DNA from 2 places in the Enterobacter sp. JH25 genome. Region 2 is predicted to be linked to the other one. Evidence: predicted binding sites of a transcription regulator. Region 2 holds the regulator's gene; the other holds the start of a gene.
What was found. The regulator PurR, encoded in region 2, represses purine synthesis genes. The targets are predictions, from matches to a motif close to CANGCAAACGTTTGCNTG.

Region 1 (15,742 bases), 1.6 Mb from region 2:
CGGTTTAACGCCAGATGGCGCCAGCCGCTGGAACGGGCGTCGAACAGCCGGAGCGTGTTGTGCTCTGTTTCCATGCCGCTGAGCAACTTGATGGCTTCCAGCGCCTGAAGGGTACCCATCACGCCCACTACCGGCCCAAGAATGCCAGCCGTGCGGCAGTTACGCTCCGGTTCAGCCTCGTCCGGCCACAGGCAGCGGTAGCAGCCCTGCGCCCACGGCGGCGTAAGCACCATTATCTGCCCGCCGAAACCGACCGCGCTGGCGGTGATCAGCGGCGTGTTCTGTGCAACACAGGCCGCATTAATGGCCTGACGCGTCGCCATATTGTCCGTGCAGTCCAGCACCACGTCGGCAAGGGCAACTTCGCGTTGCAGATCTTCTCCGCTCAGCCGCGTCTGGAGCGCCACCAGTTCAATATCGGGGTTAAGCTGGTTCAGCCGCTTGCGCGTAACCTGTGCTTTAGGCTGGTTAACATCTTCTGTCGTGAAGAGGATTTGCCGTTGCAGGTTGCTGAGGTGTACCTCATCGTCATCGGCCAGTACCAGCGTTCCCACTCCCGCGCCGGCCAGATACAGCGCGGCGGGCGCGCCCAAGCCACCCAAACCGACAATCAGTACCCGGCTGGCGAGCAGCTTTTGCTGCCCGTCAATGGCGATATCCTCCAGCAGGATCTGGCGGCTGTAGCGCATAAAATCACGATCTTTCATCGCCTGCTCCTGCCAGTTGTAAAAGCCGTGCGGTGGCGGCCTGCCAGTCTGCGGCCTGGGTGATAGCGCTGACGACGGCGATACTGCCGACGCCGGTTTCCAGCACGGCGGGCGCACGTTCAAGGCTGATCCCGCCGATGGCGACGGTGGGGTAATCGGCAAGGCGCTTAACGTGGGCTGCCAGCTGAGCCAAACCCTGTGGGGCAGACGGCATCTGTTTGGTTTGCGTCGGGAAAACGTGGCCGAGGGCGATGTAGGAGGGGCGGGCCGCCAGCGCCACGTCGATCTCCATATCATCGTGGGTGGAAACGCCCAGCCGCAGACCGGCGTCACGGATTGCGTTGAGATCGGTCGTTTCCAGATCTTCCTGTCCCAGATGCACGCCGTACGCCTGGTGTTTAACCGCCAGCCGCCAGTAGTCGTTGATAAACAGGCGGGCGTGGTAGCGACGTCCCAGCGCGATAGCGGCGGCCACGTCGGCCTCCACCTCTTCGTCGCGTTTATCCTTGATGCGCAGCTGGAGGGTGCGAACGCCTGCCTCCAGCAAGCGCTCTATCCACGCCACGCTGTCCACCACCGGGTAAAGCCCTAAGCGGAAGGGGACAGGTGGGAAATCGGGCTGGTACATTACGCCTCCTCCTTTTTGAGGTAGATTTCGCCGCCTTTGGCGCGGAAGGTTTCGGACATGTCTGCCATGCCGACTTCAATGGTCTGCGCGGCGGCGTAGTCGCGCACCTCCTGGCTGATTTTCATCGAGCAGAACTTCGGCCCACACATGGAGCAGAAGTGCGCGACTTTGCCCGATTCCTGCGGCAGGGTTTCGTCGTGGTAGGCGCGGGCGGTGAACGGATCCAGCGCCAGGTTGAACTGGTCTTCCCAGCGGAATTCAAAGCGCGCTTTGGACATGGCGTTGTCGCGAATTTGCGCGCCCGGATGGCCTTTCGCCAGATCCGCCGCGTGGGCGGCAATCTTGTAGGTGATCAGCCCCTGCTTCACGTCCTCTTTGTTTGGCAGCCCGAGGTGCTCTTTCGGCGTCACGTAGCAGAGCATGGCGCAGCCGAACCAGCCGATCATCGCCGCGCCGATCCCGGAAGTGAAGTGGTCATAGCCCGGCGCAATATCGGTGGTCAACGGCCCCAGGGTGTAGAACGGTGCTTCGTGGCAGTGCTCCAGCTCCTCGGTCATGTTGCGGCGGATCATCTGCATCGGTACATGGCCCGGGCCTTCAATCATCACCTGCACATCGTACTCCCAGGCGATTTTGGTCAGCTCGCCCAGCGTGTGCAGCTCGGCAAACTGCGCCTCGTCGTTCGCGTCACGGATGGAGCCAGGACGCAGGCCGTCGCCCAGCGACAGAGAAACGTCATAAGCGGCGCAGATCTCGCAGATTTCGCGGAAGTGCTCGTAGAGGAAGTTTTCCTGATGATGGGAAAGGCACCATTTCGCCATAATCGAACCGCCGCGTGAGACGATACCGGTCAGACGTTTCGCCGTCATCGGCACGTAGCGCAGCAGCACGCCCGCGTGAATGGTGAAGTAGTCCACGCCCTGTTCCGCCTGCTCCAGCAGCGTGTCGCGGAACGCTTCCCAGGTGAGGTTTTCGGCGATACCGTTTACCTTCTCCAGCGCCTGATAAATCGGGACGGTGCCAATCGGCACCGGGCTGTTACGCAGGATCCATTCGCGGGTTTCGTGAATGTAACGGCCGGTGGAGAGGTCCATCACCGTGTCCGCGCCCCAGCGCGTTGACCAGACCAGCTTTTCCACCTCTTCTTCGATGGAAGAGGTGACGGCAGAGTTGCCGATGTTGGCGTTGACCTTCACCAGGAAGTTGCGGCCGATAATCATCGGCTCGGATTCCGGGTGGTTGATGTTGGCGGGAATAATCGCGCGCCCGGCGGCTACTTCATCACGCACGAATTCCGGCGTGATGTTCTCCGGCAGGCGAGCGCCAAACCCTTCACCCGGATGCTGGTGGCGCAGCACTTCGCTGCGAATGCGCTCGCGGCCCATGTTTTCGCGGATGGCGATGAACTCCATCTCCGGCGTGACGATACCCTGTCGCGCGTAGTGCAACTGGGTTACGCATTTGCCCGCTTTAGCGCGTTTTGGCGTCAGCAGGCCAGTAAAGCGCAGCTCATCCAGACCGTCGTCGGCCAGGCGCGCGTTGGTGTACGCCGAGCTGCGCACGCTCAGTTCTTCGCAGTCGTTACGGGCATCAATCCACGGCTGGCGAAGCTTTGCCAGACCCTGCTGCACGTTGATAGCAACATCAGGATCGCCGTACGGGCCGGAGGTGTCATACACCGGCACGGCTTCGTTGTCTTCAAACTGCGGGTGCTCTTTGCTGCCGCCGATATGCGTCGGGCTGAGCTGGATTTCGCGCATCGGCACGCGGATATCGGCCTGTGAACCGGTGATGTAGATGCGCGTTGAGTTCGGGAAAGCGGTGCCTTCCAGGGTGTCGATGAAGCGTTGTGCGTGTTCGCGCTGTTCGCGGCGGGTCAGTTTTGTTGTAGACATAGCTCATTCCAGATGTGAAGGACATGGCTTGTCAGACGACGGATGAAGCAAGAGAAGATCGCCCGAAGGCGATACAACAGCAGTGTGACTCTTGTTCCCTTCGCAGGTATTAACCTGATCAGGTTCCGCGGATCCCGAATTAACGGTCTCAGCCCGTGCTTTCACACTGGGCACTCCGACAAGAAAAATCCCCCTCCGCAGAGGGGCGAATGGTTGTAAATTACTCGTTAACGATTAAGAACTCAAGCAGGGCGCGCAACGTTATCGCTGGAGCTGATAGTCAGGTTGTTGTCCAGCACGAGGGCGATGAGCTTGTCTTCCAGCGTGAATCGCTCTTCCAGTGCTTCGCCAAGGTCGGAAAGCGCCTGCTGAAACTCAAGATAGTTATCGTGATCGATAGCGTTCTCCAGCGTGGAATCGTAGTAGTCCATGATCTGCTGGGTGTTGGCTTCAAGCAACGGACAGAGTTTACTGGCCGCTAAATACGGCGTTGTCCCTTCCATTTCGCGGATAATGCGTTCATAAAGGTTGAAATGGCCGTCGGAGAGGTAGTCGACCAGGCTCTGACAAAAGTCGTCCAGCGCTTTTTCATTGAGTCGCATAAAGGATTCTTTGCCAGGCTTAAGACCAACCAGATTGTAATACGCCACAAGGAGATGCTTGCGCACATGTAGCCAGCGATCCACCAGGGTGTTACTTCCTCCAACGCGCTCAGTCAGGCTTTCCAGCTGGTTTAACATGGTCGACTCCATAAGGTTTAAAATGGGATCTGCTTATCCAAAATGTAACCACAATGCTAACAACATGTCAGTGAAGCGAAGGTAGTGCAATAGATATGGATCGTATTATTGAAAAATCAGATCTGGGTTGGTGGATCGTCAGCCACGAACAAAAATTATGGCTACCCTCAGGAGAGTTGCCCTACGGTGCCGCGGAAACGTTCGATCTGGTGGGCCAGTCCGCGCTGAAGATCGGCGAGTGGCAGGGCGATCCCGTGTGGTTGATCCAACAGGCGCGCCGTCAGGATATGGGATCCGTACGTCAGGTGCTGGATCTGGACGTCGGCCTGTTCCAGCTGGCGGGGCGCGGCGTACAGCTGGCGGAGTTTTACCGCTCGCACAAATACTGCGGTTACTGCGGCCACACCATGCACCCGAGCAAAACCGAATGGGCGCTGCTCTGCGGCCACTGCCGTGAACGTTACTACCCGCAAATCGCACCGTGCATCATTGTCGCCATCCGCCGTGATGATTCCATCCTGCTGGCGCAGCATACCCGCCATCGCAACGGCATTCACACCGTCCTCGCCGGGTTCGTGGAAGTCGGCGAAACGCTGGAACAGGCGGTGGCGCGCGAGGTGATGGAGGAGAGCGGCATTAAGGTGAAAAACCTGCGCTATGTGACGTCGCAGCCGTGGCCGTTCCCGATGTCCCTGATGACCGCGTTTATGGCGGAATACGACAGCGGCGAGATTGTTATCGATCAGAAAGAGCTGCTGGAGGCGAACTGGTATCGCTACGACGATTTACCGCTGCTGCCCCCGCCGGGAACGGTGGCGCGTCGCCTGATAGAAGATACCGTGGCAATGTGTCGGGCCGAGTATGAGTAGTGTTACACTGACGGACTGACGCAATAAGGAACTGCAAAATGACCGAACTGAAGAACGATCGTTATCTGCGTGCGCTGCTGCGCCAGCCCGTTGATGTCACCCCGGTGTGGATGATGCGCCAGGCGGGACGCTATCTGCCTGAGTACAAAGCCACGCGTGCGCAGGCGGGCGATTTTATGTCGCTGTGCAAAAACGCCGAGCTGGCCTGTGAGGTGACGCTCCAGCCGCTGCGCCGCTTCCCGCTCGATGCCGCCATTCTTTTTTCGGACATTCTTACCATTCCGGACGCGATGGGCCTTGGGCTCTATTTCGAAACCGGCGAGGGGCCGCGTTTTACCTCACCGATCAAAAACAAAGCCGACGTTGATAAGCTGCCGATCCCCGATCCGGAAGGCGAGCTGGGCTATGTGATGAACGCCGTGCGCACCATCCGCCGCGAGCTCAAAGGCGACGTGCCGCTGATTGGCTTCTCCGGTAGTCCGTGGACGCTGGCAACCTACATGGTGGAAGGTGGCAGCAGCAAAGCCTTTACCGTCATCAAAAAGATGATGTACGCAGAGCCGCAGGCCCTGCATGCCCTGCTCGACAAGCTGGCGAAGAGCGTCACGCTCTATCTCAACGCGCAGATTAAAGCGGGCGCGCAGTCGGTGATGATTTTCGACACCTGGGGCGGCGTGCTGACCGGGCGTGATTATCAGCAGTTCTCCCTGTACTACATGCACAAAATTGTCGATGGTCTGCTGCGTGAAAACGAAGGCCGTCGCGTGCCGGTAACGCTGTTTACGAAAGGCGGCGGTCAGTGGCTTGAAGCGATGGCGGCCACCGGCTGTGATGCGCTGGGCCTCGACTGGACCACTGATATTGCCGATGCGCGTCGTCGCGTGGGGGATAAAGTGGCGCTCCAGGGCAACATGGACCCTTCCATGCTCTATGCGCAGCCTGCCCGTATCGAAGAAGAAGTGTCGACTATACTGTCTGGTTTCGGCCAGGGCGAAGGCCACGTCTTCAACCTCGGTCACGGTATTCATCAGGATGTACCGCCAGAACACGCTGGCGTATTTGTGGAGGCGGTGCATCGGCTTTCTGCCCAGTATCACAAGTAAGGAGTGGTTATGGATCTCGCGTCGCTACGCGCTCAGCAAATCGAACTGGCTTCATCGGTGATCCGCGAGGATCGTCTGGATACGGACCCTCCGCGATACATTGGCGGGGCGGATGTCGGGTTTGAGCAAGGCGGTGAAGTAACGCGAGCGGCGATGGTGGTGCTGAAATACCCGTCGCTGGAGCTGGTGGAGTACAAGGTGGCGCGTATCGCCACCACCATGCCCTATATCCCCGGCTTTCTCTCCTTCCGCGAATATCCCGCGCTGCTGGCCGCGTGGGAGCAACTCTCGCAAAAACCCGATCTGCTGTTTGTGGATGGGCACGGCATCTCCCATCCGCGTCGCCTGGGCGTTGCCAGCCACTTTGGTCTGCTGGTAGACGTGCCGACCATCGGCGTGGCGAAAAAACGCCTGTGCGGCGCGTTTGAGCCGCTCTCTGCCGAACCGGGCGCGCTGGCGCCGCTTATCCATAAAGGCGAGCAGCTGGCGTGGGTCTGGCGCAGTAAAGCGCGCTGCAATCCGCTGTTTATCGCAACCGGGCATCGGGTCAGCATGGACAGCGCCCTGGCGTGGGTGCAACGCTGTATGAAGGGCTACCGCTTACCTGAGCCTACCCGCTGGGCTGACGCCGTTGCCTCTTCACGTCCGGCATTCATTCGTTGGCAGGAAATTCAGCCGTGATTCAGGTAAACTGCGGCTAATTTTCGATTCGAGACATCATCATGTTACAAAACCCGATTCATCTGCGCCTTGAGAAGCTGGAAAGCTGGCAGCACGTGACGTTTATGGCTTGCCTGTGCGAGCGCATGTACCCCAACTATGCCGCGTTCTGTAAGCAAACGGAGTTTGGCGAAGGCCAGATTTATCGACGTATCCTGGATTTGATCTGGGAGACGCTGACGGTCAAAGACGCAAAGGTAAACTTCGACTCTCAGCTTGAAAAGCTGGAAGAGGCAATTCCTGCGGCGGACGATTACGACCTGTATGGCGTCTACCCGGCTATCGATGCCTGTGTGGCGTTGAGCGAGCTGATCCACTCCCGTCTGAGCGGTGAAACCCTGGAGCACGCCATTGAAGTCAGTAAGGCATCCATCACCACCGTCGCGATGCTGGAAATGACCCAGGAAGGCCGTGAAATGACCGACGAAGAGCTGCGTGCTAACCCGGCGGTTGAACAGGAATGGGATATTCAGTGGGAAATTTTCCGTCTGCTGGCGGAGTGTGAAGAACGTGATATTGAGCTGATCAAAGGGCTTCGCGCGGACCTGCGCGAGGCCGGCGAGAGCAATATTGGTATAATTTTTAACCAATGAGACAACAAAACGTGATTTAACGCCTGTTTTGTCACTCCTCGACTCTTCCCTTTCGCCCCCCGTCTGGTCTACATTTGGGGGGCGAAAAAAAGTGGCTATCGGTGCGTGTATGCAGGAGAGTGCTTTTTTGGCATTTTCGTCGCACTCGATGCTTAGCAAGCGATAAACACATTGAAAGGATAACTTATGAACAAGACTCAACTGATTGATGTAATTGCGGACAAGGCTGATCTGTCTAAAGTGCAGGCTAAAGCTGCTCTGGAATCTACCCTGGCTGCTATTACTGAGTCTCTGAAAGAAGGCGATGCTGTACAACTGGTTGGTTTCGGTACCTTCAAAGTGAACCACCGCGCTGAGCGTACTGGCCGCAACCCGCAGACCGGTAAAGAAATCAAAATCGCCGCAGCTAACGTGCCGGCATTTGTTTCTGGTAAAGCACTGAAAGACGCAGTTAAGTAAGACGCGTGGCAGTGAACAGTTTTAACGAAGGGGCGGCAACGCCCCTTTTGTCATTCTGGCGTGGACCGCTCGCGCTGGCAGGCGTACTGTTGCTGTCTGCCTGTAGTCATGATTCCTCACTCCCCCCGTTTACCGCCAGCGGCTACGCTGACAACCAGGGTGCGGTCAGGATCTGGCGCAAAGATTCCAGCGATGAAGTGCATATGCTTACCGCGTTCAGTCCGTGGCATAACGGCAATACCTCGACCGCAGAATACCGCTGGCAGGGCGATGCGCTGTCGCTCATTGAACTGAATATCTACAGTAAGACTCCCGAACACGTGAAGGTGCGTTTTGACGACCACGGCGAGCTGAGCTTTATGCAGCATGAGGTCAGTGGACTGAAACAGCAGCTTTCCAGCGATCAGGTCGCCCTCTACCGCTACCGTGCTGAACAACTTCGCCAGACCAGCGATGCGCTGCGTCAGGGCCGCGTGGTGCTGCGCCAGGGGCGCTGGCATGCCGACGGCACGGTGACCACCTGCGAAGGGCAGACAGTGAAGCCTGAGCTTGAATCCTGGGCAACCGAACACATTCAGCGTCGTCAGCGGCATTCATCTGTGGAGGTGAGTGTGGCATGGCTGGAAGCGCCGGAAGGCTCTCAGCTGTTGCTGGTGGCGAACGAAGATTTCTGCACCTGGCAGCCGACAGAAAAGAGTTTTTGATTTAAGTCCCCTCTCCCTTGAGGGAGAGGGTTAGGGTGAGGGTGTGAAATTACTCTCCCTGCTCCCGCGCAATGGCACGATAGCCGATATCCTGGCGGCTGAAGCTGCCGTTCCAGTGAATATCCGCCATCAACGCATAGGCGCGCTTCTGCGCCTCTGCCACGGTATGACCCAGCGCGGTCGCACACAGCACGCGTCCACCATTAGTGAGCACGCGGTCATCGTCAGAGAGCTTTGTACCGGCGTGGAACACCTTCGCACCGTCAATCTCTTCCAGCGGCAGGCCGTGGATCTCATCCCCGGTATTGTAGCTACCCGGATAGCCACCCGCAGCAATCACCACACCTAAAGAGGCACGCTCGTCCCACTCGGAAGTTTTCTCATTCAGCTTGCCTTCGCACGCCGCCAGACACAGATCAACCAGATCGGACTTCATGCGCAGCATGATCGGCTGAGTTTCCGGATCGCCGAAGCGGCAGTTGAATTCAATCACCTTCGGGTTACCCTGCTTGTCGATCATCAGGCCTGCGTAGAGGAAACCGGTGTAGGTATTGCCTTCCGCCGCCATCCCTTTTACGGTTGGCCAGATGATGCGGTCCATGGTGCGCTGGTGTACTTCGTCAGTGACCACTGGAGCAGGGGAGTAAGCACCCATCCCGCCGGTGTTTGGACCCGTGTCGGCATTGCCTACGCGCTTGTGATCCTGGCTGGTGGCCATCGGCAGGACGTGCTCGCCGTCAACCATCACGATAAAGCTCGCTTCTTCGCCGTCGAGGAACTCTTCAATCACGATGCGGTGGCCCGCATCGCCAAAGGCGTTACCCGCCAGCATATCCTGCACAGCGGCTTCCGCTTCTTCAAGGGTCATCGCCACGATAACGCCTTTCCCGGCAGCCAGACCGTCGGCTTTAATCACAATCGGCGCGCCTTTTTCACGCAGGTAAGCCAGAGCAGGCTCTACCTCGGTGAAGTTCTGATATTCCGCCGTCGGGATGTTATGACGCGCGAGGAAATCTTTGGTGAAGGCTTTTGAACCTTCCAGCTGTGCGGCACCTTCCGTTGGGCCGAAAATTTTCAGGCCCGCGGCGCGGAAGGCATCTACAACGCCGATCACCAGCGGCGCTTCCGGGCCCACAATCGTCAGATCGATATTCTCGTTCCGGGCAAAGCTCAGCAGCGCCGGGATATCGGTTACGCCGATGGCGACGTTCTGTAGCGCGGGCTCCAGTGCGGTACCGGCGTTACCCGGTGCCACAAAGACGGTTTCAACCTGCGGAGACTGCGCTGCTTTCCACGCCAAAGCGTGCTCGCGCCCGCCATTACCAATCACTAATACTTTCATTTTCTGCTCCGGAAATTAATGGCGGAAGTGGCGCATGTCGGTAAAGATCATTGCGATGCCGTGTTCGTCGGCAGCGGCAATCACTTCGTCATCACGGATTGAACCGCCAGGCTGGATCACACAGGTGATGCCCACAGCAGCGGCCGCATCGATACCGTCGCGGAACGGGAAGAAGGCGTCAGAGGCCATGGCGGAACCTTTGACTTCCAGACCTTCGTCACCTGCTTTAATACCCGCGATTTTCGCAGAGTAAACGCGGCTCATCTGGCCTGCGCCTATCCCGATGGTCATGTTCTCTTTGGCGTAAACAATGGCGTTAGACTTCACGAACTTCGCCACTTTCCAGCAGAACAGCGCGTCGCGCAGCTCCTGTTCGGTCGGCTGACGTTTGGTCACCACGCGCAGGTCGGCTTCTGTCACCATACCCAAATCGCGATCCTGAACCAGCAGACCGCCGTTCACGCGCTTGAAGTCCAGGCCCGGCACGCGTTCCGCCCACTGACCGCAAACCAGCACGCGCACGTTCTGTTTCGCCGCGGTGATTTTCAGCGCTTCTTCGGATGCGGATGGCGCGATGATCACTTCGACAAACTGACGGGAGATGATGGCCTGCGCGGTTTCCGCATCCAGCTCGCGGTTGAAGGCGATAATGCCGCCGAACGCGGAGGTCGGGTCGGTTTTGTAGGCGCGATCGTAGGCATCCATAATGGAGGTGCTTACTGCGACGCCGCATGGGTTGGCGTGCTTGACGATAACGCAGGCCGGCTCGCTGAACTCTTTCACGCATTCCAGCGCGGCGTCGGTATCAGCAATGTTGTTATAAGAGAGGGCTTTGCCCTGTACCTGCTGAGCAGTCGCAACAGAGGCTTCTTTCACCTCTTCTTCTATATAGAAGGCTGCCTGCTGGTGGCTGTTCTCGCCGTAGCGCATATCCTGCTTCTTAATGAAGTTCAGGTTCAGGGTGCGCGGGAAGCGACCAGATGGATCTTTGCTTTCACCGTGGTAGGCAGGAACCAGGCTACCGAAGTAGTTGGCGATCATGCTGTCGTACGCGGCGGTGTGTTCGAAGGCTTTGATGGCGAGGTCGAAACGCGTATCAAGCGTCAGGGACCCTTCGTTGGCGTCCATCTCATTAATAATGGCGCTGTAGTCGCTGCTCTTCACCACGATGGCCACATCTTTATGGTTCTTGGCTGCGGAGCGCACCATGGTGGGGCCGCCAATATCAATGTTCTCTACGGCATCTTCCAGAGAACAGCCTTCGCGGGCGACGGTCTGGGCGAAGGGATAGAGGTTAACGACAACCATGTCGATGGGGGCAATATTGTGCTGCTCCATAATGCCGTCGTCCTGACCGCGACGACCCAGAATGCCGCCGTGCACTTTCGGGTGCAGGGTTTTGACGCGTCCATCCATCATTTCCGGGAAACCGGTGTAGTCGGACACTTCGGTTACCGGCAGACCTTTCTCTGCTAACAGGCGAGCGGTACCGCCTGTAGAAAGCAGCTCCACACCGCGTGCGGAAAGTGCCTGAGCGAATTCGATGATACCGGCTTTATCAGAAACACTGAGCAGAGCGCGGCGGACTGGACGACGTTGTTGCATGGTAAATCCCCTGGATTTCACGATTACAGAGAGCGTTAGATGAATTTTCCAGCGAAAAACTCATCTAACACACCTGACGAGGCCTCCTTGTTAAGCGCGAGCATTTTAACGAAAACGTTTGCGCAACGCTCGCATATTTTCACTTTTTCGAAGCGCTGTGGATAACTCTGTGCGTAAAAGGGTATAAGGCGGGGTTTTGCTGGGGAATGCAGCAGTCAGTCATTTTTCTGTCATTTAGCGGTTGCGGCCTGCGGAGAACTCCCTATAATGCGCCTCCATCGACACGGCGGATGTGAATCACTTCACAGACAACCCGGTCGGTTGAAGAGAAAAAATCCTGAAATAACGGGTTGACTCTGAAAGAGGAAAGCGTAATATACGCCACCTCGCGACAGAGCGCTGAAGCGCGTCGCAACTGCTCTTTAACAATTTATCAGACAATCTGTGTGGGCACTCAAAGTGACATGGATTCTTAATGTCTTCGGACACTAAATGAATACCAAGTCTCAACGAGTGAACACGTAATTCATTACGAAGTTTAATTCATTGAGCATCAAACTTTTAAATTGAAGAGTTTGATCATGGCTCAGATTGAACGCTGGCGGCAGGCCTAACACATGCAAGTCGAACGGTAACAGGAAGCAGCTTGCTGCTTTGCTGACGAGTGGCGGACGGGTGAGTAATGTCTGGGAAACTGCCTGATGGAGGGGGATAACTACTGGAAACGGTAGCTAATACCGCATAACGTCGCAAGACCAAAGAGGGGGACCTTCGGGCCTCTTGCCATCGGATGTGCCCAGATGGGATTAGCTAGTAGGTGGGGTAACGGCTCACCTAGGCGACGATCCCTAGCTGGTCTGAGAGGATGACCAGCCACACTGGAACTGAGACACGGTCCAGACTCCTACGGGAGGCAGCAGTGGGGAATATTGCACAATGGGCGCAAGCCTGATGCAGCCATGCCGCGTGTATGAAGAAGGCCTTCGGGTTGTAAAGTACTTTCAGCGGGGAGGAAGGCGACAGGGTTAATAACCCTGTCGATTGACGTTACCCGCAGAAGAAGCACCGGCTAACTCCGTGCCAGCAGCCGCGGTAATACGGAGGGTGCAAGCGTTAATCGGAATTACTGGGCGTAAAGCGCACGCAGGCGGTCTGTCAAGTCGGATGTGAAATCCCCGGGCTCAACCTGGGAACTGCATTCGAAACTGGCAGGCTAGAGTCTTGTAGAGGGGGGTAGAATTCCAGGTGTAGCGGTGAAATGCGTAGAGATCTGGAGGAATACCGGTGGCGAAGGCGGCCCCCTGGACAAAGACTGACGCTCAGGTGCGAAAGCGTGGGGAGCAAACAGGATTAGATACCCTGGTAGTCCACGCCGTAAACGATGTCGACTTGGAGGTTGTGCCCTTGAGGCGTGGCTTCCGGAGCTAACGCGTTAAGTCGACCGCCTGGGGAGTACGGCCGCAAGGTTAAAACTCAAATGAATTGACGGGGGCCCGCACAAGCGGTGGAGCATGTGGTTTAATTCGATGCAACGCGAAGAACCTTACCTACTCTTGACATCCAGAGAACTTAGCAGAGATGCTTTGGTGCCTTCGGGAACTCTGAGACAGGTGCTGCATGGCTGTCGTCAGCTCGTGTTGTGAAATGTTGGGTTAAGTCCCGCAACGAGCGCAACCCTTATCCTTTGTTGCCAGCGGTTAGGCCGGGAACTCAAAGGAGACTGCCAGTGATAAACTGGAGGAAGGTGGGGATGACGTCAAGTCATCATGGCCCTTACGAGTAGGGCTACACACGTGCTACAATGGCGCATACAAAGAGAAGCGACCTCGCGAGAGCAAGCGGACCTCATAAAGTGCGTCGTAGTCCGGATTGGAGTCTGCAACTCGACTCCATGAAGTCGGAATCGCTAGTAATCGTGGATCAGAATGCCACGGTGAATACGTTCCCGGGCCTTGTACACACCGCCCGTCACACCATGGGAGTGGGTTGCAAAAGAAGTAGGTAGCTTAACCTTCGGGAGGGCGCTTACCACTTTGTGATTCATGACTGGGGTGAAGTCGTAACAAGGTAACCGTAGGGGAACCTGCGGTTGGATCACCTCCTTACCTTAAAGAACCTGCCTTTGCAGTGCTCACACAGATTGTCTGATGAAAAGTAAATAGCAAGGCGTCTTGCGATTGAGACTGTACGTCCCCTTCGTCTAGAGGCCCAGGACACCGCCCTTTCACGGCGGTAACAGGGGTTCGAATCCCCTAGGGGACGCCACTTGCTGGTTCGTGAGTGAAAGTCACCTGCCGTCATATCTCAAAACTGACTTGCGAGTCATGTTTGAGATATTTGCTCTTTAAAAATCTGGATCAAGCTGAAAATTGAAACGACACATCTTTAATGGTGTGTTCGAGTCTCTCAAATTTTCGCAATCGGAAGTGAAACATCTTCGGGTTGTGAGGTTAAGCGACTAAGCGTACACGGTGGATGCCCTGGCAGTCAGAGGCGATGAAGGACGTGCTAATCTGCGAAAAGCGCCGGCGAGGTGATATGAACCTTTGACCCGGCGATGTCCGAATGGGGAAACCCAGTGCAATCCGTTGCACTATCGTTAACTGAATACATAGGTTAACGAGGCGAACCGGGGGAACTGAAACATCTAAGTACCCCGAGGAAAAGAAATCAACCGAGATTCCCCCAGTAGCGGCGAGCGAACGGGGAGCAGCCCGGAGTCTGAATCAGCTTGTGTGTTAGTGGAACGGTCTGGAAAGTCCGACGGTACAGGGTGATAGTCCCGTACACGAAAGCACACTTGCTGTGAACTCGAAGAGTAGGGCGGGACACGTGGTATCCTGTCTGAATATGGGGGGACCATCCTCCAAGGCTAAATACTCCTGACTGACCGATAGTGAACCAGTACCGTGAGGGAAAGGCGAAAAGAACCCCGGCGAGGGGAGTGAAAAAGAACCTGAAACCGTGTACGTACAAGCAGTGGGAGCCTCTTTATGGGGTGACTGCGTACCTTTTGTATAATGGGTCAGCGACTTATATTCTGTAGCAAGGTTAACCGTATAGGGGAGCCGAAGGGAAACCGAGTCTTAACTGGGCGTTAAGTTGCAGGGTATAGACCCGAAACCCGGTGATCTAGCCATGGGCAGGTTGAAGGTTGGGTAACACTAACTGGAGGACCGAACCGACTAATGTTGAAAAATTAGCGGATGACCTGTGGCTGGGGGTGAAAGGCCAATCAAACCGGGAGATAGCTGGTTCTCCCCGAAAGCTATTTAGGTAGCGCCTCGTGAACTCATCTTCGGGGGTAGAGCACTGTTTCGGCTAGGGGGCCATCCCGGCTTACCAACCCGATGCAAACTACGAATACCGAAGAATGTTATCACGGGAGACACACGGCGGGTGCTAACGTCCGTCGTGAAGAGGGAAACAACCCAGACCGCCAGCTAAGGTCCCAAAGTCATGGTTAAGTGGGAAACGATGTGGGAAGGCACAGACAGCCAGGATGTTGGCTTAGAAGCAGCCATCATTTAAAGAAAGCGTAATAGCTCACTGGTCGAGTCGGCCTGCGCGGAAGATGTAACGGGGCTAAACCATGCACCGAAGCTGCGGCAGCGACGCTTAGGCGTTGTTGGGTAGGGGAGCGTTCTGTAAGCCGTTGAAGGTGTGCTGTGAGGCATGCTGGAGGTATCAGAAGTGCGAATGCTGACATAAGTAACGATAAAGCGGGTGAAAAGCCCGCTCGCCGGAAGACCAAGGGTTCCTGTCCAACGTTAATCGGGGCAGGGTGAGTCGACCCCTAAGGCGAGGCCGAAAGGCGTAGTCGATGGGAAACAGGTTAATATTCCTGTACTTGGTGTTACTGCGAAGGGGGGACGGAGAAGGCTATGTCAGCCGGGCGACGGTTGTCCCGGTTTAAGCATGTAGGCGGAGGTTCCAGGTAAATCCGGTACCTTATTAACGCTGAGGTGTGATGACGAGGCACTACGGTGCTGAAGTGATAAATGCCCTGCTTCCAGGAAAAGCCTCTAAGCATCAGGTAACACGAAATCGTACCCCAAACCGACACAGGTGGTCAGGTAGAGAATACCAAGGCGCTTGAGAGAACTCGGGTGAAGGAACTAGGCAAAATGGTGCCGTAACTTCGGGAGAAGGCACGCTGATATGTAGGTGAAGTCCCTGCGGACGGAGCTGAAATCAGTCGAAGATACCAGCTGGCTGCAACTGTTTATTAAAAACACAGCACTGTGCAAACACGAAAGTGGACGTATACGGTGTGACGCCTGCCCGGTGCCGGAAGGTTAATTGATGGGGTTAGCGGCAACGCGAAGCTCTTGATCGAAGCCCCGGTAAACGGCGGCCGTAACTATAACGGTCCTA
Region 2 (15,742 bases):
CGGCCTGTCGCCTGCGGGAATGGACGCAGCGCCTGGGCTACAACAATAGGGTAAATGGCCCCGTTAGCGATCGCCATGACGCAGAACGGAATCAAAATTTCTACAAGCCCGGCGCCGGGAATAAAGCCGACAGCCCAGGTCGCAATCACGCTTAGCGCATACAGCACCAGCAGCCAGGGCAGCATCTGCTGGCCTTCCCATTTTTGCAGCGCGGCGCGACAGCCATAGCCACCCACCAGGAAGGCGATGGTCTGTGGTACATAGCTCAGGCCGATAGCCGCCGGGCTGTAGCCCATGTCATGCAAAATGAACGGCGAACCGGTCAGCCAGGCAAAGAAGCTGGCAGAGCAGGCAGCATAAATCAGCACGTTACCGCGATAGGCTTTCGACCGCAGTAAAGAGGTAAAGGTGATGGGCTTCGCGTCCGGATGCGTCTCTTTTTTATGCGCAGGTTTAAGCCCGAACGCGGGCAGCATCAGGACCAGCGTGATCGCAAAGAGCGTGGCGAAAATGGCCTGCCAGTCGAAATGCGCCAGGATCCAGCTGCCCAGCAGCGGAGCGAGCGCCGGAGACAGGCCGACCAGCGGCATGATGGTGGCGAAAATGCGGTTAGTGCGTGAGGCGGGGTAGTAATCGGTCACCAGCGCCTGCCAGGTGACCGCTGCGGCACAGACGCCGACCGCCTGAATGAAGCGCAACACCAGTAACCAGGCGGCATCGCGGACCCACAGCATGCCCAGACAGCCTACGGCAAAAATCGCCAGTCCCAGCAACAGAACGGGCTTACGGCCAAAACGATCAGAGAGCGGTCCCCAGAGTAGTTGCGCAAAAGCAAAACCTGCAAGGAATAAACTCAAACTGGCGCTGATGGCGGCGGCAGGAGTTTGCAAATCTTCCTGCATCGCGGCGAAGGCGGGCAGATACATGTCGGTCGCCAAAAAGCCCAGCACGCTTAAGCCGCCGAGCCAGACTAAAAATCCTTTACTGGGTTGCACTTTTTTTCTCCTGAGGAGGCAGGTGTACGTTGGCGCAGAGTGTAGGGAGTGCAAAGCGGCTTGTGAAACGCTAATATTTGGTGGGTGCATTCAAAAAATTTGCAGGCTAAAGATGTGGTCAGATTATTCCCTTGAAGTGGTTGATGCCGTGGCGCGTAACGGCAGCTTTACCGGTGCCGCCCAGGAGTTGCACCGCGTTCCCTCGGCTATCAGCTATACGGTGCGCCAGCTGGAAGCGTGGCTGGCAGTCCCGCTGTTCGAGCGGCGTCATCGCGACGTGGAGCTCACGCCTGCCGGCGCGTGGTTTTTGAAGGAAGGTCGGTCTGTTATCAAAAAAATGCAGATCACCCGTGAGCAGTGCCAGCAGATCGCCAACGGCTGGCGCGGGCATCTCGCTATCGCGGTGGATAACATCGTTAAGCCGGAGCGGACCCGGCAGATGATCGTCGATTTCTATCGTCATTTTTCCGACGTCGAACTGCGTGTGTCGCAGGAAGTGTTCAACGGCGTATGGGATGCGCTGGCGGACGGCAGGGCGGAGATGGCGATTGGTGCAACCCAGGCGATCCCGGTTGGCGGGCGCTACGCGTTTCGCGACATGGGCATGCTGAGCTGGACCTGCGTGGTCGCGCGCGATCACCCGCTGGCGGCGCTGGACGGGCCGCTGAGTGATGACACCTTACGCAACTGGCCCTCGCTGGTGCTGGAAGATACCTCCCGCTCGCTGCCCAAGCGCATTACCTGGCTGCTGGATAATCAGCGCCGCGTGGTTGCGCCGGACTGGGAGTCGTCAGCCACCTGTCTGAGCGCGGGGCTGTGCGTTGGCATGGTGCCGGTGCATTTTGCGCGCCCGCGCATCGACGCGGGAGAGTGGGTGGCTCTGACGCTGGAAAACCCTTTCCCGGATGCTGCATGCTGTCTGACGTGGCAGCAAAACGACGTCTCGCCCGCCATGGCCTGGCTGCTGGATTATCTGGGAGACAGCGAAACGCTGAACCGGGAGTGGTTGCGGGGACCAGCGTAGCTGGCCCCGTAGAGATTAACGTCGGTAGTCGCGGAACGGACCGTCGGCAACGGAACGGCGTTCAATCAGGCGCGGGTGGACTTCAATGGACTGGGACTGTTCTCGCTTGTTGACGATCCTGTCCATCAGCATATTGAAGGCCGTTTCACCCAGCGAATCTTTCGGCTGGTGAATGGTGGTCAGCGCCGGGGTAAAGAAACGGGCGTTGCGCACGTTGTCATAGCCGATCACCGAGATGTCCTGCGGAACGCGCAGGCCGAGTTCATCCGCCGCGCAGAGCGCGCCCATTGCCATGATATCGCCGCCGCAGAACACAGCGGTAGGGCGATGCGGCTGGGAGACGATCTGCTGCATGGCGCGATAGCCCGACTCCGGCTCGAAATCGCCCTGGACAATCCAGTTTTCTGGCACGGTAATCAGCGCCTCTTCCATCGCTTTCATGAAACCGGCCAGACGGCCAGCACCGGTGTTACGCTCCAGCGGGCCCGGGATCACGCCAATTTCACGATGCCCGCGTTCTACCAGATAACGCCCGGCCATGTAGCCGCCTTCAAAGGCGTTATCAATAACAGAGTCGGTGAAGTCTGCGCGCGCCTCGCCCCAGTCCATCACTACCATCGGAATGTGGCGATACTCTTCCAGCATGGAAAGCACCGACTCAGGGTATTCAGAACACATGACCAGCAGGCCGTCGACGCGCTTTTGCGCCATCATCGACAGGTAAGCGCGCTGTTTTTCAATGTTGTTCCACGCGTTGCCCAGAATCAGGGTATAGCCTTTCTGAAAGCAGTTTTTTTCAACGGCTTCGATGATTTCAGCAAAGTAAGCCGCTTCACTGCTGGTGGCCAGCAGGCCAATCGATTTGGTGTGATTAACCTTCAGGCTACGGGCGACCGCACTTGGCGAGTAGTGCAGTTCTTTGATTGCCGCCCAAACGGCATTACGCGTCTCTTCTGCGACGAAACGCGTTTTGTTAATAACATGTGATACGGTTGTAGTGGAAACGTTTGCGCGTTTTGCTACGTCTTTAATTGTTGCCATTAAATGTCACTCCAGACCATATCCTAAGCTCCTGAAAAAATTGAAGGTAAACGTTTGCCTTCTCTCACCCTTATTACGCAAACATGAGTTGCGACACGCCGGGAAAACGACACAGGACGTCAGGAGGGGGTCAGTGGCCGGTACGCTAATAAATTTAGCGTGGAATTTTGTCCTATCTTGATGAAAAGGGGAAGAGGTAAAGTGGATATCCGTTTAAATCCTGGAAGATTTTTGACCTGAACTGTGTAAAAATGAGCAAGCTCACTTTTCGTAGGGTGAATAAAAGGAGAAAAATTGATGAGTACCGATCTGAAGTTTTCGCTGTTTACCACCATTGTTGTTCTTGCCCTGATTGTTGCGGGTGGTTTAACCGCTGCGCTGCACTGATTTAGGTGGAGGGAGAGTCTTCTCCCTCCCTTGCCGCTATTGTTACCTCTCCGGCAAAAATCTTTTGCCAAAATGTTAACTTCTCATTTTTTGTGATTGATGTCATGCTTTTGCCTTCTTAGTCTGTGCCGGGTAACGGCACGGTATCCGGAGTCTTTTCATGAAAATCAATTTTCCCCTGCTGGCCCTGGCGATTGGCGCCTTTGGGATTGGCACCACTGAATTCTCCCCGATGGGGTTATTGCCTGTTATCGCCCGGGGTGTGGACGTCTCTATCCCTGCGGCCGGTATGTTGATTAGCGCCTATGCGATCGGCGTGATGGTGGGCGCACCGCTGATGACGCTGCTGCTTTCGCACCGCGCGCGACGCAATGCGCTGATTTTCCTGATGGCAATTTTTACTCTCGGAAATGTGCTTTCCGCGATTTCGCCGGATTACACCACGCTGATGCTTTCCCGTATTCTGACCAGCCTGAACCACGGCGCTTTCTTCGGGCTGGGCTCGGTTGTTGCCGCAAGCGTAGTGCCAAAACATAAGCAGGCCAGCGCGGTAGCCACTATGTTTATGGGCCTCACCATCGCTAATATCGGCGGCGTTCCCGCTGCCACCTGGCTCGGAGAAGCCATCGGCTGGCGTATGTCTTTCCTCGCAACCGCCGGACTGGGCGTGGTCGCGATGGTCGCGCTGTTCTTCTCGCTGCCGAAAGGAAGTGCGGGAGAACGTCCGGAAGTACGTAAAGAGCTGGCGGTGCTGATGCGTCCTCAGGTGTTGTCCGCGCTGCTCACCACGGTGCTGGGGGCAGGGGCGATGTTTACGCTCTACACCTATATCTCCCCGGTGCTGCACGACATTACCCACGCAACGCCACTCTTTGTTACCGCGATGCTGGTGCTAATTGGTGTCGGGTTCTCGATTGGCAACTATCTCGGCGGGAAATTTGCCGACCGCTCCGTCAGCGGGACGCTGAAAGGTTTTTTAACTCTGCTCATTGTCATCATGGTGGCGATCCCGTGGCTGGCACGTAACGAAGTGGGTGCCGCGATTGCCATGGTGGTGTGGGGCGCCGCAACCTTTGCCGTGGTGCCGCCGTTGCAGATGCGCGTGATGCGTGTTGCGCATGAGGCGCCGGGGCTCTCATCATCCGTGAATATCGGTGCGTTTAACCTGGGAAATGCGCTGGGAGCCGCAGCGGGTGGGGCGGTGATTTCGGGTGGTTTGGGTTACAGCTTTGTGCCGGTGATGGGGGCGATCATTGCCGCACTCGGCTTGCTGCTGGTGTTGATGTCCGGGCGTAAACAGCCAGAAGCGGTGTGTACGGCGGAATAAATAAAAACGCAGAAGGGTTGCCCCTTCTGCGTGTCCCTTATGCGGCGAAGTTCTTCGCAACAAATTCCCAGTTAACCAGTGCCCAGAAATGTTCCAGGTAGTTCGGGCGCGCATTACGGTAATCAATGTAATAGGCGTGTTCCCATACGTCCACGGTCATCAGCGGCGTTGCGCTGGTGGTCAGAGGGGTACCCGCATTAGAAGTGGAAACGATAGCCAGTTTGCCATCAGCCTCTTTTACCAGCCAGGTCCAGCCGGAGCCAAAGTTTTTAACGGCTGCGTCAGTAAATTTCGCTTTGAAATCCGCGAAACTGCCGAACGCGGCGTTAATCGCTGCGGCCAGCTCACCGGTAGGTTCTCCGCCTGCATTTGGAGCCAGGCAGTGCCAGTAGAAGGTGTGGTTCCACACCTGAGCGGCGTTGTTGAATACGCCACCGTCTGAACTGCGCACAATCTCTTCCAGCGTTTTGCCTTCAAAATCGGTGCCCTTGATCAGGTTATTCAGGTTGGTGACATAGGTCTGGTGATGCTTGCCGTAATGGTACTCCAGGGTTTCCGCAGAAATGTGCGGAGCCAGGGCGTCTTTTGCATACGGTAGTGCAGGTAATTCGAACGACATTGCTACTCTCCTTATAGTTTTATACGTTGCCAATAACCCTACAGACAACAAGGACAGAATAGCAAATTGAAAGGGTATGCAAAAGAGGAACTTACCCCGCCACGGAGGCGGCAGGGCAGGGTCTAGCGAATGGTTTTTGGCGTCATCACTCGGCGCGCACCCACATAGTGGCGCACCCAGTAATCTTCACTGAGGGAGGTGATCTGAATGTCCTGACCGCTACGCGGTGACTGGATAAATTTACCGTTACCCACATACACCCCAACGTGATCGGCCGTGCCGCGTCCCTGGGTGCGGAAGAACACCAGGTCGCCATTTTGCAGTTCGCCACGGTTTACAGGCGCGGCGTCGCGCAGATGGTACATCTCATTGGCGGTGCGTGGAATGCGAAACTTCACCAGATCTTTATAGGCATAATAAACCAGCCCACTACAGTCAAAACCGGTGCGCGGAGAGGTGCCTCCCCAGCGATATGGTTTACCTATTTGCCCCATCAGTTTATTCATCGCCGTTTTTTGCGCTTTCTGCATACGCGCTTTATGCACGTCAGCCAGCTTCGTCACTTTTGCGCATTTCGTTTTATGGCCTTTGTGCACGGTGCATTTATCATTCACCAGGCTGGCGGTCGTGCGAGTGGTTTTGTGCGTGCCGGAACGGAGAGTTTTGGTTTTACTGGAGGCGGTCTTTTTGGTGTGAGCGGTGGTTTTCTTCTTTACTGTTTTGCTGGTGGTTTTTTTCTTACGTTCTGTGGTTTTTGCCAGATGCGTTTTTTGTACAGCAGAATGCCGCGCCTGTTCGGAGGCGTTCGCCGCTGGCGTAAATGAGAGTGTGGCAAACAGTAAAGCACAGAGCGTCATCGAGATTTTAGTTATCCGCGCCACTGGGCAGTCCCCTGATAAGTGCGAGCCAAAATACATACCCGCATGAGATTTACAAAACCAGTCGATTCTAATCCATAAAATCGGAATAAGTTAATAGCATTTTTCATTCAAAAAATGTGTTTCGTTAGCAAGTGCAAAAAAATTCACCATTCTGTCGCACTCTTGTTCGCTCCTTAAGCAAAACCGCACGGCGCGCAGCCTTAAACGTCATTATCAATGCAACTTTACGCGATAGCGGATAAAATAATGAGACGTGACAAAAATGTTATTTTCCGATGTCGGCCTGACCCGCTACAATGTCAGACTGATGCCGTAACAGAAGTTAAAGGAAGCAAGACATGAGCACCACTATTGAAAAAATTCAGCGCCAGATCGCTGAAAACCCGATTCTCCTGTACATGAAAGGTTCTCCGAAGCTGCCAAGCTGCGGCTTCTCCGCGCAAGCGGTTCAGGCGCTGTCCGCCTGTGGTGAGCGTTTTGCTTACGTTGATATCCTGCAAAACCCGGACATCCGCGCTGAGCTGCCAAAATACGCAAACTGGCCGACCTTCCCACAGCTGTGGGTTGACGGTGAACTGGTTGGCGGCTGTGATATTCTGATTGAAATGTATCAGCGCGGCGAACTGCAACAGCTGATCAAAGAGACTGCGGCGAAGTATAAAACCGAAGAGCCGGACGCAGAATAAGTTTTCTGCGGATATAAAAAAGCGACCACATTATGTTGGTCGCTTTTTTTTTGTCCTGTGGGGCTGTTGATTACCCAGTCTACGATTGAAGATCGGCCTCGTCGCCCATCGGCAGCGGCCAGCCACCCAGACGTTTCCAGCGGTTGACGATCTCACAGAACAGCTCCGCCGTACGCTCGGTATCGTATAACGCGGAATGCGCCTGAGTGCCGTCAAACGCAATACCCGCCGTGATGCAGGCTTTAGAGAGCACGGTTTGCCCCAGCGCCAGGCCGCTCAGCGCGGCGGTGTCGAAGGTCACAAACGGATGGAATGGATTACGCTTTAGCGAGGCGCGCTCGGCGGCAGCCATGGTGAAGCTGTGATCGAACGTAGCGTTGTGGGCCACCATGATGGCGCGGCTACAGTCATTCTCTTTCATGCCTTTGCGCACCATTTTGAAAATGGCGTGCAGCGCCTCATATTCGCTTACCGCCCCGCGCAGCGGGTTTGTCGGATCGATACCGTTAAAGGCCAGCGCCTCTGGCTGTAAGTTTGCCCCTTCAAAGGGTTCAACGTGGAAATGCAGCGTGGTGTCCGGTACAAGCCAGCCCTGTTCATCCATCTTCAGCGTGATGGCGGCAATTTCAAGCAGCGCATCGGTTTTAGCGTTAAATCCGGCTGTTTCTACATCAATGACAACGGGATAAAAACCACGAAAACGGTCGCACAGACCGGTAAATTGAGCGTTATCGGACATCAGGGTCTCTTACAAGGGGGAAAAAGCAGTGCGCATTATGGCAAATTTTGAGAGGGGATGCAGCAAAACAACGGGCGCATAGTGCGCCCTGCGGGATCAATTGCCCAGACCGCGACCAGCGTCTTTAGCTTCGATCAGTTCGATTTTATACCCGTCCGGATCTTCAACAAACGCAATCACGGTGGTGCCGCCTTTAACCGGACCGGCTTCACGGGTGACGTTACCGCCATTGCTGCGGATACGTTCGCAGGCTTCAGCCGCGTTATCCACTTCCAGCGCGATGTGGCCGTAAGCCGTACCCAGCTCGTAGCTGTCCACGCCCCAGTTGTAGGTCAGCTCGATGACCGCTTCTTCAGATTCCGGGCCGTAACCGACAAACGCCAGAGAGTATTTATATTCCGGATTTTCGCTGGTGCGCAGCAGCTTCATGCCCAGAACGTTAGTATAGAAATCGATGGAACGTTGCAGGTCGCCAACGCGCAGCATGGTGTGAAGTAGGCGCATAATTTCCTCATTAACCAGTGGAATGGATTATCTTTTTGAACAGAAACGATGTTTTAGTATAGCGGCGAAAGGTCGCCGCTATCAATGTACAAAGCGGGATTACAGTGAAGGGTAGTCGGTATAACCTTCCGCGCCGCCGCCATAGAAGCTTTCAGGGCGCTGCGGGTTCAGTTCGGCTTTCTTCTGCAAACGGGCAACCAGATCCGGGTTAGCAATGTAATCACGGCCAAAGGCCACGGCGTCGATCAGACCTTTACCGATCAGATCCTCGGCTTTCTCTGCCGTATAAGCGCCCGCCCCGATAATCACGCCGTGGAAGCGCTCGCGAACTTTCTGGCGGAAGGCTTCGCTGTAGGGCTTGCCGCCTGCCCAGTCCGGCTCGGACATGTGCAGATACGCGATACCGCGTTTAGCCAGCTCTTCAATCAGATACAGCGCATCCGCTTCTTCGTTCGGACCGTTGTCGACGTTCTGGAAGGTACCAATTGGGGAAACTCGAATACCAATGCGATCTGCGCTCCACTCATTACACACGGCATCTACCACTTCAAGCACCAGACGCGCGCGGTTTTCAACGCTGCCGCCGTACTGGTCGGTACGCTGATTGGAAGACGGTGACAGGAACTGGTGCAGCAGGTAGCCGTGCGCAGAGTGCAGCTCAACCAGGTCGAAGCCCGCTTCACGGGCGTTGGCGACGGCCTGACGGAAATCATTCACGATACCCGGGATCTCGTCCAGCTCAAGCGCGCGTGGCGTGGTGGTGTCGACGCGAATAGCATTACCGTTTTCATCGCGCAGGGAAGTGCGGGTATTCGCATTCAGGGCAGAGGCAGAAACGGGCGCCTGACCGCCAGGCTGGATGCTGCTGTGCGAGATACGACCGGTGTGCCACAGCTGAACCGCAATACGGCCATCTTCAGCATGAACGCCTGTGGTGATTTTTTTCCACGCGGCGATCTGTTCCGGGCTGTGCAGACCCGGCGCACCGGCGTAGCCTTTGGCCTGGGCAGAAATCTGCGTGGCTTCGGAAATAATCAGGCCCGAGCTGGCGCGCTGACGGTAATACTCACCCATCAATGGCGTTGGGATATCTCCCGGCTCGATGCTGCGCAGACGGGTAAGTGGGGCCATAAACACGCGGTTTGGGGCAGTAACGGCACCCACTTTCAGTGGGGTAAATAGCTTTTCAGCGGACATAATGGCTCCTGAGTAGACCAGTCGACTAGTAAAAGGGTAAATAAAAACGCCGGCTACACGCCAGGCGCCGTAATACAGTTTTTCACATGCGCCAGCGCGCTTTCGAGCGGCACGGCGCTGCGAGACATTTTTGCCTGCAGGTTGGCGCCTAACCAGAGGGAATAGAGCACCTGTGCCTGCGTGAGCGGATCGCCGGAGAAGGAGAGCGTTGTTTCATCGCGGCCTTTTTCCAGCGCCTGAGCCAGCAGAGCGATTACGCCGCTGGCCCCTTTATCCATGGCGGTACGCATATCTTCGGAGAGATCGCACACTTCGGCAGACAGTTTTACCGTCAGGCAGCCGCTGATGATGCCCTGCTGACAGAACTGCGTCAGCGTTTCCTGATAGTAGTTCAGAACACGATCCCGGTAGTCACCTTCGCCGCTGGCGAAGTGGGCTGCCAGGCGCTGATGGTAGCTGGCGTAGTGCCGCTCCAGCATGGCTACGCCAAACGCCTCTTTGGATCGAAAATAGTGATAAAACGATCCCTTAGGCACTTCAGCGGTTTTTAATAACTCGCTCAGCCCCATACCGGTAAACCCGCGATGCATGCAAAGGCGCTCGCCGGTAGCCAGCAAATGTTCTCGTGTATCGTGTTCTGTATGTCTGCTCATGCTCTTACTCTAATAGACCGTTCGGTCTAATGCAAGCCCGCTTAGCGACGACATTGCGACAAAATATCCAGCTGCGGCTGATAAACCGCTGATTTCACGTCCATCATACCCAGAACCGTGGCAAACAAATTGTCCTGTGAAACTGCCTCTTTTGCAGCATGGTTACGCAGGCAATCCGTGTTTACGCCGAAGTTTTTCGCATAGTCCGGGGAGAGCCAGAACATAAACGGAATATGCGTTTGCTGCTCCGGGGCCAGCATATACGGCGTACCGTGCAGGTAAATTCCGCTTTCGCCCAGCGATTCGCCGTGATCGGAGAGGTAAATGAGCGCTGTGTTCATACTGGCCTTCCGGGCTTTTAGCGCGTCGATGGTTCGGCTGAGCACGCTATCGGTATACAGAATCGAGTTGTCATAGGTATTGATCAGCGACTGATGATCGCAATCCTGAATTTCATTGGTATCGCAGGTTGGGGTGAATTTCCGGAAGCGGTCCGGGTAACGGTTGTAATAAGCCGGACCGTGGCTGCCCATCAGGTGTATAACCAGTACGGTATCCTGCTTTATTCCGTCCAGCACGTTGTCCAGGCGGTACAGGTTGACGTCGTCGATACAGGATTTGTCCTTACAGAACTGATCCAGTTTCCACTGGGTCATATCCGTGTGCGGCACGCGGTCACAGGCACCTTTACACCCGCCGTCATTGTCGCGCCACAGCAGGTTGAACCCGGCGTGGTTAAGCACATCGAGCAGTCCTTCCTGATGATGGGCGAGGTCCGCGTCATATTTTTTTCGCGTCATGCCGGAGAACATGCAGGGGACGGAAACGGCGGTTTCCGTGCCACAGGAGGAGGCCTGTGGGAAGTTGATGACATCCCGCTTTTTCAGCTCGGGGTTGGTTTCACGGGGGTAACCATTTAACGAATAGTTTGCAGCGCGGGAGGCTTCACCCACCACCAGAACCAGCACGGTTTTCTTGTGCTGGCCGGAAATCAGCGCGCCTTTATGGGCATCCTCGCCAATGCGGACCAGCGTCTGGTCGCCGGCAAACCAGCGCATTTTACTGTACTTCACAACGGCGCTCACGTAGTTCGCCGGAGTGACCATTTTGACGATGCTTTTGTTATTGCGGAACAGCGAAGCATAGTCTTTATAGAACACTGCCGCGACGAGAATGATCACCAGCAGCGCACCCAGTATAGCGGCGAAACGTGTTAGCAGGGCATACCACCATTTTCCGGTTCGAATGCGCGTCAGGGCTAAGATGACGGAAGGGACCAGACCCGCGACGGCCAGCCACAGGATCAGCTGCGGCGTTACCAGGGCTGTCGCTTCCTGGGAGTTAGTCTCAAACACGTTCACAATCATGTTTTGATCGATAACCGCGCCATAGGTGTACATAAACCAGGTCGCGGCGGCGCATCCTATGGTCAGGGCAATCATGAGCGGCTTGCGAATAAAGGGAATATTCAGCAGGCTAAAAACAATGACCCAGCCGCAGAACAGAACCAGCGGCACACTGGCGGCAAAAAGCACGTCGTGCAGACGGGCAGGTGCGATAACTGACCAGCTGCGCTGGATAAACAGCGCATTGAACACGGTGAAGAAAAGCGCACAGGCGAGGGTAAATTTCGTATCGTTACAGTGTAACTTTTTAGTGAGCCACATGATGACCAGACCATTCGTTATATCAATGCGGCGAGTATAAGAAGGGAAGATTAGCGAAACCTTAATGCCCTGTTTGTGACGGACACTCCTTGCATGCAGGCCATTTAGGGTCTTCACTGTAGGGAATAATGACGTTCTGGAGGTAGGTGTGGCAGAGCAACTGGAATTTTTCCCTGTCCAGAGCCCGTGCCGGGGTATTTGCCAGGTTGATGAACGAGGATACTGCCGTGGCTGCATGCGCACACGCGATGAACGTTTTAACTGGCAAAATTTCAGCGACGCGCAAAAGCAGGAGGTCTTACGGCTCTGCCAACAACGTCTGCTGCGCAAAATTCGTGCAAACAAAGCGGTTGAAACCGAAGAACCTCAGCAACCTTCACTGTTTTAGCAGGGTAATTGCGTATACTGGTGACATGACTTCCTTGAGGAAAATGTTATGGTTCAGCGTATTACCCTTGCCCCGCAGGGCCCGGAATTCTCCCGATTCGTTATGGGCTACTGGCGCCTTATGGACTGGAATATGTCTCCGGTCCAGCTGGAGGACTTTATAGAAGAGCATCTCGATCTCGGGATCACCACCGTCGATCACGCTGATATTTATGGTGGCTATCAGTGCGAGGCCGCTTTTGGCGAAGCGCTGAAGCGTGCGCCAGCGCTGCGTGAACGTATGGAGATTGTGACCAAATGCGGTATTGCCACCACAGCAAAACCGGAGCATGCACTTGGGCATTACATCACTGACAGCGCGCATATCGTTAAAAGCGCCGAGCAGTCACTGGTCAACCTGGCCACCGATCGTATCGACCTGCTGCTGATCCACCGTCCCGATCCATTGATGGATGCGGACGAGGTTGCGGAAGCGTTCCTGACGCTACACCAGAGCGGCAAAGTGCGTCATTTTGGCGTGTCTAACTTCACCCCGGCACAGTTTGCGCTATTGCAGTCTCGCCTGCCGTTTACGCTGGCGACGAATCAGGTGGAGATCTCGCCTGTTCACCAGCCGCTGCTGCTGGATGGCACGCTCGACCAATTGCAACAGCTGCGCATCCGTCCAATGGCATGGTCCTGCCTGGGAGGCGGCCGCCTGTTTAACGATGAGGCCTTCCAGCCGCTGCGTAACGAGCTTGAAACCGTGGCCCGCGAACTGAATGCGGAAAGCATCGAGCAGGTGGTTTACGCCTGGATCCTGCGCCTGCCGTCTAAACCGCTGCCAATTATCGGCTCCGGCAAAATTGAGCGCGTACGCGCTGCGCTGGTGGCTGAAGAGCTGGATATGACGCGTCAGCAGTGGTTCCGCATCCGCAAGGCGGCGCTGGGCTACGACGTACCCTGAGCACGCCTGAACCTGACTTTCCGGTGAAATCTGCGCCGCTGGTATAAACTTAAGGTGCAAAAAATAACCCGTGGAGGTCTTATGAAGCGTTTTGCTCTGGCAGTGGTCACGCTGGTTGTTTGCGCAGGAGCGCAGGCAGCCAGCGAAGAAGTTGAAATGAATCTCGTCACTTCTCAGGGAGTAGGCCAGTCCATCGGGACGGTGAAAATCACCGAAACCGATAAAGGGCTGGAATTTGCTCCCGATCTCAAGGCCCTTCCACCCGGTGAACATGGTTTTCACGTTCATGCCAAAGGCAGCTGTCAACCTGCAATGAAAGAGGGGAAACCTTCAGCCGCTGAGGCCGCTGGGGGGCATCTGGATCCGCACAACTCTGGTAAGCATGAAGGCCCGGAAGGTATGGGGCACCTCGGCGATCTGCCGGTGCTGGTGGTGAATAACGACGGTAAAGCCACCGATCCGGTTGTTGCGCCCCGGCTGAAAAAGATTGACGAGGTCAAAGGCAAGGCGCTGATGGTCCATGTGGGCGGCGATAACATGTCCGATCAACCTAAACCGCTTGGCGGCGGCGGGGCGCGCTATGCCTGCGGGGTGATCTGATCGCCAATTGTTCCGGGTGGCGGCGCCTGTTCAAGCTGTGACAGGGAGCAGTGCAGCCGCCAGATAATGGACGCCAGATCGCGGGCCGCAGGCTGATGGTGGTGCGCCAGAGCGTCGCAAATACGCTGAAGCTCGGCGAGCGTGACGCTCAGGGGGCGTTGCTGAACTCCGCGCTCGCTCATCACATCGCGGAGCATGGAAATACAATTATCGCGGACCTGCGAAAGCGGGTCGGAACGCGTCTCCCAGGCACGCAGCTGCCACACCACGTGCGAACAGTTCAGCAGCACCACGCCCCAGCGCAGTAGCCAGCGACGGGAGAGGGAATCCTGGCTGTTGTTCAGCTGGCTGACATGATGGTAAACCAGCGATTCATACTCGCTTTCACGCAGATGCGGCCTGCGACTCAGTTGATCGACAAAACCCCTGCGCAGCTCACGAATATGCCTGCGGCTTTTACGCGCATCCGAGCCCGGGCGTAGCACGGCGAAAGCCAGCCACGCCAGCCCCACGCCGAGGATCTTCGCCAGGTTATCGTTGAGAAAATCAGCGTAATCGTAAACCGGAGGATTCGTTACAGAGATAAATGAGCCCATAAAAACAATCAACTGCCCCCACAGACCGGCCAGTTTTGGCATTTGCAGTTTGAGCAACTGCATGGTGGTTAATAGCGGGAAGAGAAACAGCAGAAATTGCCAGAGGTCGGTTATCTGCACCATCAAACCAAATTTCACCACGAAGCTGAACAGCGACAGCAGTACCAGCGTACGCAGCAGAAGCGTCAGGGAATTAAACGGGGAAGCTGCGACGGAATAGAGCACGCAGCTGATTGCCGCAAGCGTCAGGGCTGCACTGCCCGCATCCCATTGGGTGGTGATGGCCCATGCGCCCACGGCCGTCAACGCGCAAAACGTACGAAAACCGCTCCACAGCGCCTCCATTGCGTCGGTATGGCGCGCCAGAGCTGGGCTACCGGGAACGGAAAATTCGGTGACGGGCGTGGCATTTTCGACGGCTTTTAACCAGCGGCTGCTGCGCAGATACAGGCGGCAGAAATAGTTCAGACGCTGCCAGAAGGCGCGGTGCCGGTAATCATATTCATCCGTTGGGGCGAGCGGCGCGATAATGCGGGCCACGGTATAGATATCGGCATCCGGACGCGCAAGGGCGGCGAGAAGCGCCTCGATAACTTCCCGGGTATGGGCTGGCGGCGCAGGCCAGTTCAGCAACATCCGGCGAAGGCTTGAGATCGCACTCGTCATCCGCAATTGCTGGTGCAGTAAATAGTTCAGGAGCGTGTTCTGGCGACGAAAACGGTAGTGGCTCCAGAATGCCTGGATGCGCAGCAGATTCATGGTCAGGATCTGGCCGATGACCTTTTCGTGTGCTAGACGGATGTTATCGCTGCTATCAGGCTGCCAGAGCAGGCTGGCATGTTCCAGCAAACGCGCGTGCATCGTTTTAAGGGCGGTGATAAGCGTAGTGCCATCCGAGGTGCTGGGCAGGATCATCATCATGACGCCGCCGCACAGAATGCCGACCATCACTTCACACACGCGTGCCTGGGCGATGTCCCACAGCTCGGTGGTATCCAGCACGTTGACGACCGGAAAGGCGATAATGGCTGCGGTGTAACCTGCCAGTTGAAACGCGTACGCAACGTTGTTGGTAAAATGGGCGCAGGCCCAGGTGCACAGCCCCAGCCATGCCGACATGCTTAACAGAAAGAGCCAGGGATCGTTCAGGGTATGGCCGGCAAGAAGCAGTGCAGCGGTCGCACCCAGCAGGCTACCCGCCACGCGCCCGAGGCTTTTACTGATAACGCCCCCGACGGTAGGGAAGCTGACGACCGCCGCAGAGGTCATCGCCCAGTAAGGCTCATCCAGATTCAGATAATAGGCAACCGTAAGCGCAAGGCACATGGCGATGCCGTTACGCAGCGCGTAACGCCACTGCGGCCGTGTCGCTTTTATCCACGGCGTATTGCGCCAGGAGAAAGCTCCCAGGTTCATCATCGCGATCCGATGGCGACGGTGCAGGTTGTGCCAGAGACCAGAGTAATGTCTTTCGGCAGTTGCTCTAACTCGAC

Region 1: a site for PurR is predicted at 11,473-11,490, ahead of purH (bifunctional phosphoribosylaminoimidazolecarboxamide formyltransferase/IMP cyclohydrolase). Genes of this name have one in related genera too.

What each region holds. Positions count from the first base shown of each region.
Region 1 covers NZ_CP091319.1:255,735-271,476, forward strand. The annotation lists gene thiF (thiazole biosynthesis adenylyltransferase ThiF) at 1-707, opposite strand, end outside; gene thiE (thiamine phosphate synthase) at 694-1,335, opposite strand; gene thiC (phosphomethylpyrimidine synthase ThiC) at 1,335-3,230, opposite strand; TPP riboswitch at 3,309-3,418, opposite strand; gene L2Y28_RS01275 (Rsd/AlgQ family anti-sigma factor) at 3,473-3,970, opposite strand; gene nudC (NAD(+) diphosphatase) at 4,066-4,839, shown strand; gene hemE (uroporphyrinogen decarboxylase) at 4,878-5,942, shown strand; gene nfi (deoxyribonuclease V) at 5,952-6,623, shown strand; gene L2Y28_RS01295 (YjaG family protein) at 6,665-7,255, shown strand; gene hupA (nucleoid-associated protein HU-alpha) at 7,442-7,714, shown strand; gene L2Y28_RS01305 (DUF1481 domain-containing protein) at 7,726-8,418, shown strand; gene purD (phosphoribosylamine--glycine ligase) at 8,468-9,760, opposite strand; gene purH (bifunctional phosphoribosylaminoimidazolecarboxamide formyltransferase/IMP cyclohydrolase) at 9,776-11,365, opposite strand; rRNA gene L2Y28_RS01320 (16S ribosomal RNA) at 11,929-13,470, shown strand; tRNA gene L2Y28_RS01325 (tRNA-Glu) at 13,555-13,630, shown strand; rRNA gene L2Y28_RS01330 (23S ribosomal RNA) at 13,814-15,742, shown strand, end outside.
Region 2 covers NZ_CP091319.1:1,897,571-1,913,312, forward strand. The annotation lists gene punC (purine nucleoside transporter PunC) at 1-995, opposite strand, end outside; gene punR (DNA-binding transcriptional activator PunR) at 1,108-2,019, shown strand; gene purR (HTH-type transcriptional repressor PurR) at 2,035-3,060, opposite strand; gene L2Y28_RS09075 (YnhF family membrane protein) at 3,358-3,447, shown strand; gene L2Y28_RS09080 (MFS transporter) at 3,608-4,774, shown strand; gene sodB (superoxide dismutase [Fe]) at 4,812-5,393, opposite strand; gene L2Y28_RS09090 (C40 family peptidase) at 5,516-6,274, opposite strand; gene grxD (monothiol glutaredoxin 4) at 6,613-6,960, shown strand; gene rnt (ribonuclease T) at 7,040-7,699, opposite strand; gene gloA (lactoylglutathione lyase) at 7,796-8,203, opposite strand; gene L2Y28_RS09110 (alkene reductase) at 8,303-9,400, opposite strand; gene L2Y28_RS09115 (TetR/AcrR family transcriptional regulator) at 9,454-10,053, opposite strand; gene eptA (phosphoethanolamine transferase EptA) at 10,095-11,720, opposite strand; gene L2Y28_RS09125 (DUF1289 domain-containing protein) at 11,869-12,108, shown strand; gene L2Y28_RS09130 (aldo/keto reductase family oxidoreductase) at 12,157-13,053, shown strand; gene sodC (superoxide dismutase [Cu-Zn] SodC) at 13,135-13,653, shown strand; gene L2Y28_RS09140 (FUSC family protein) at 13,632-15,665, opposite strand; gene L2Y28_RS09145 (HlyD family secretion protein) at 15,665-15,742, opposite strand, start outside.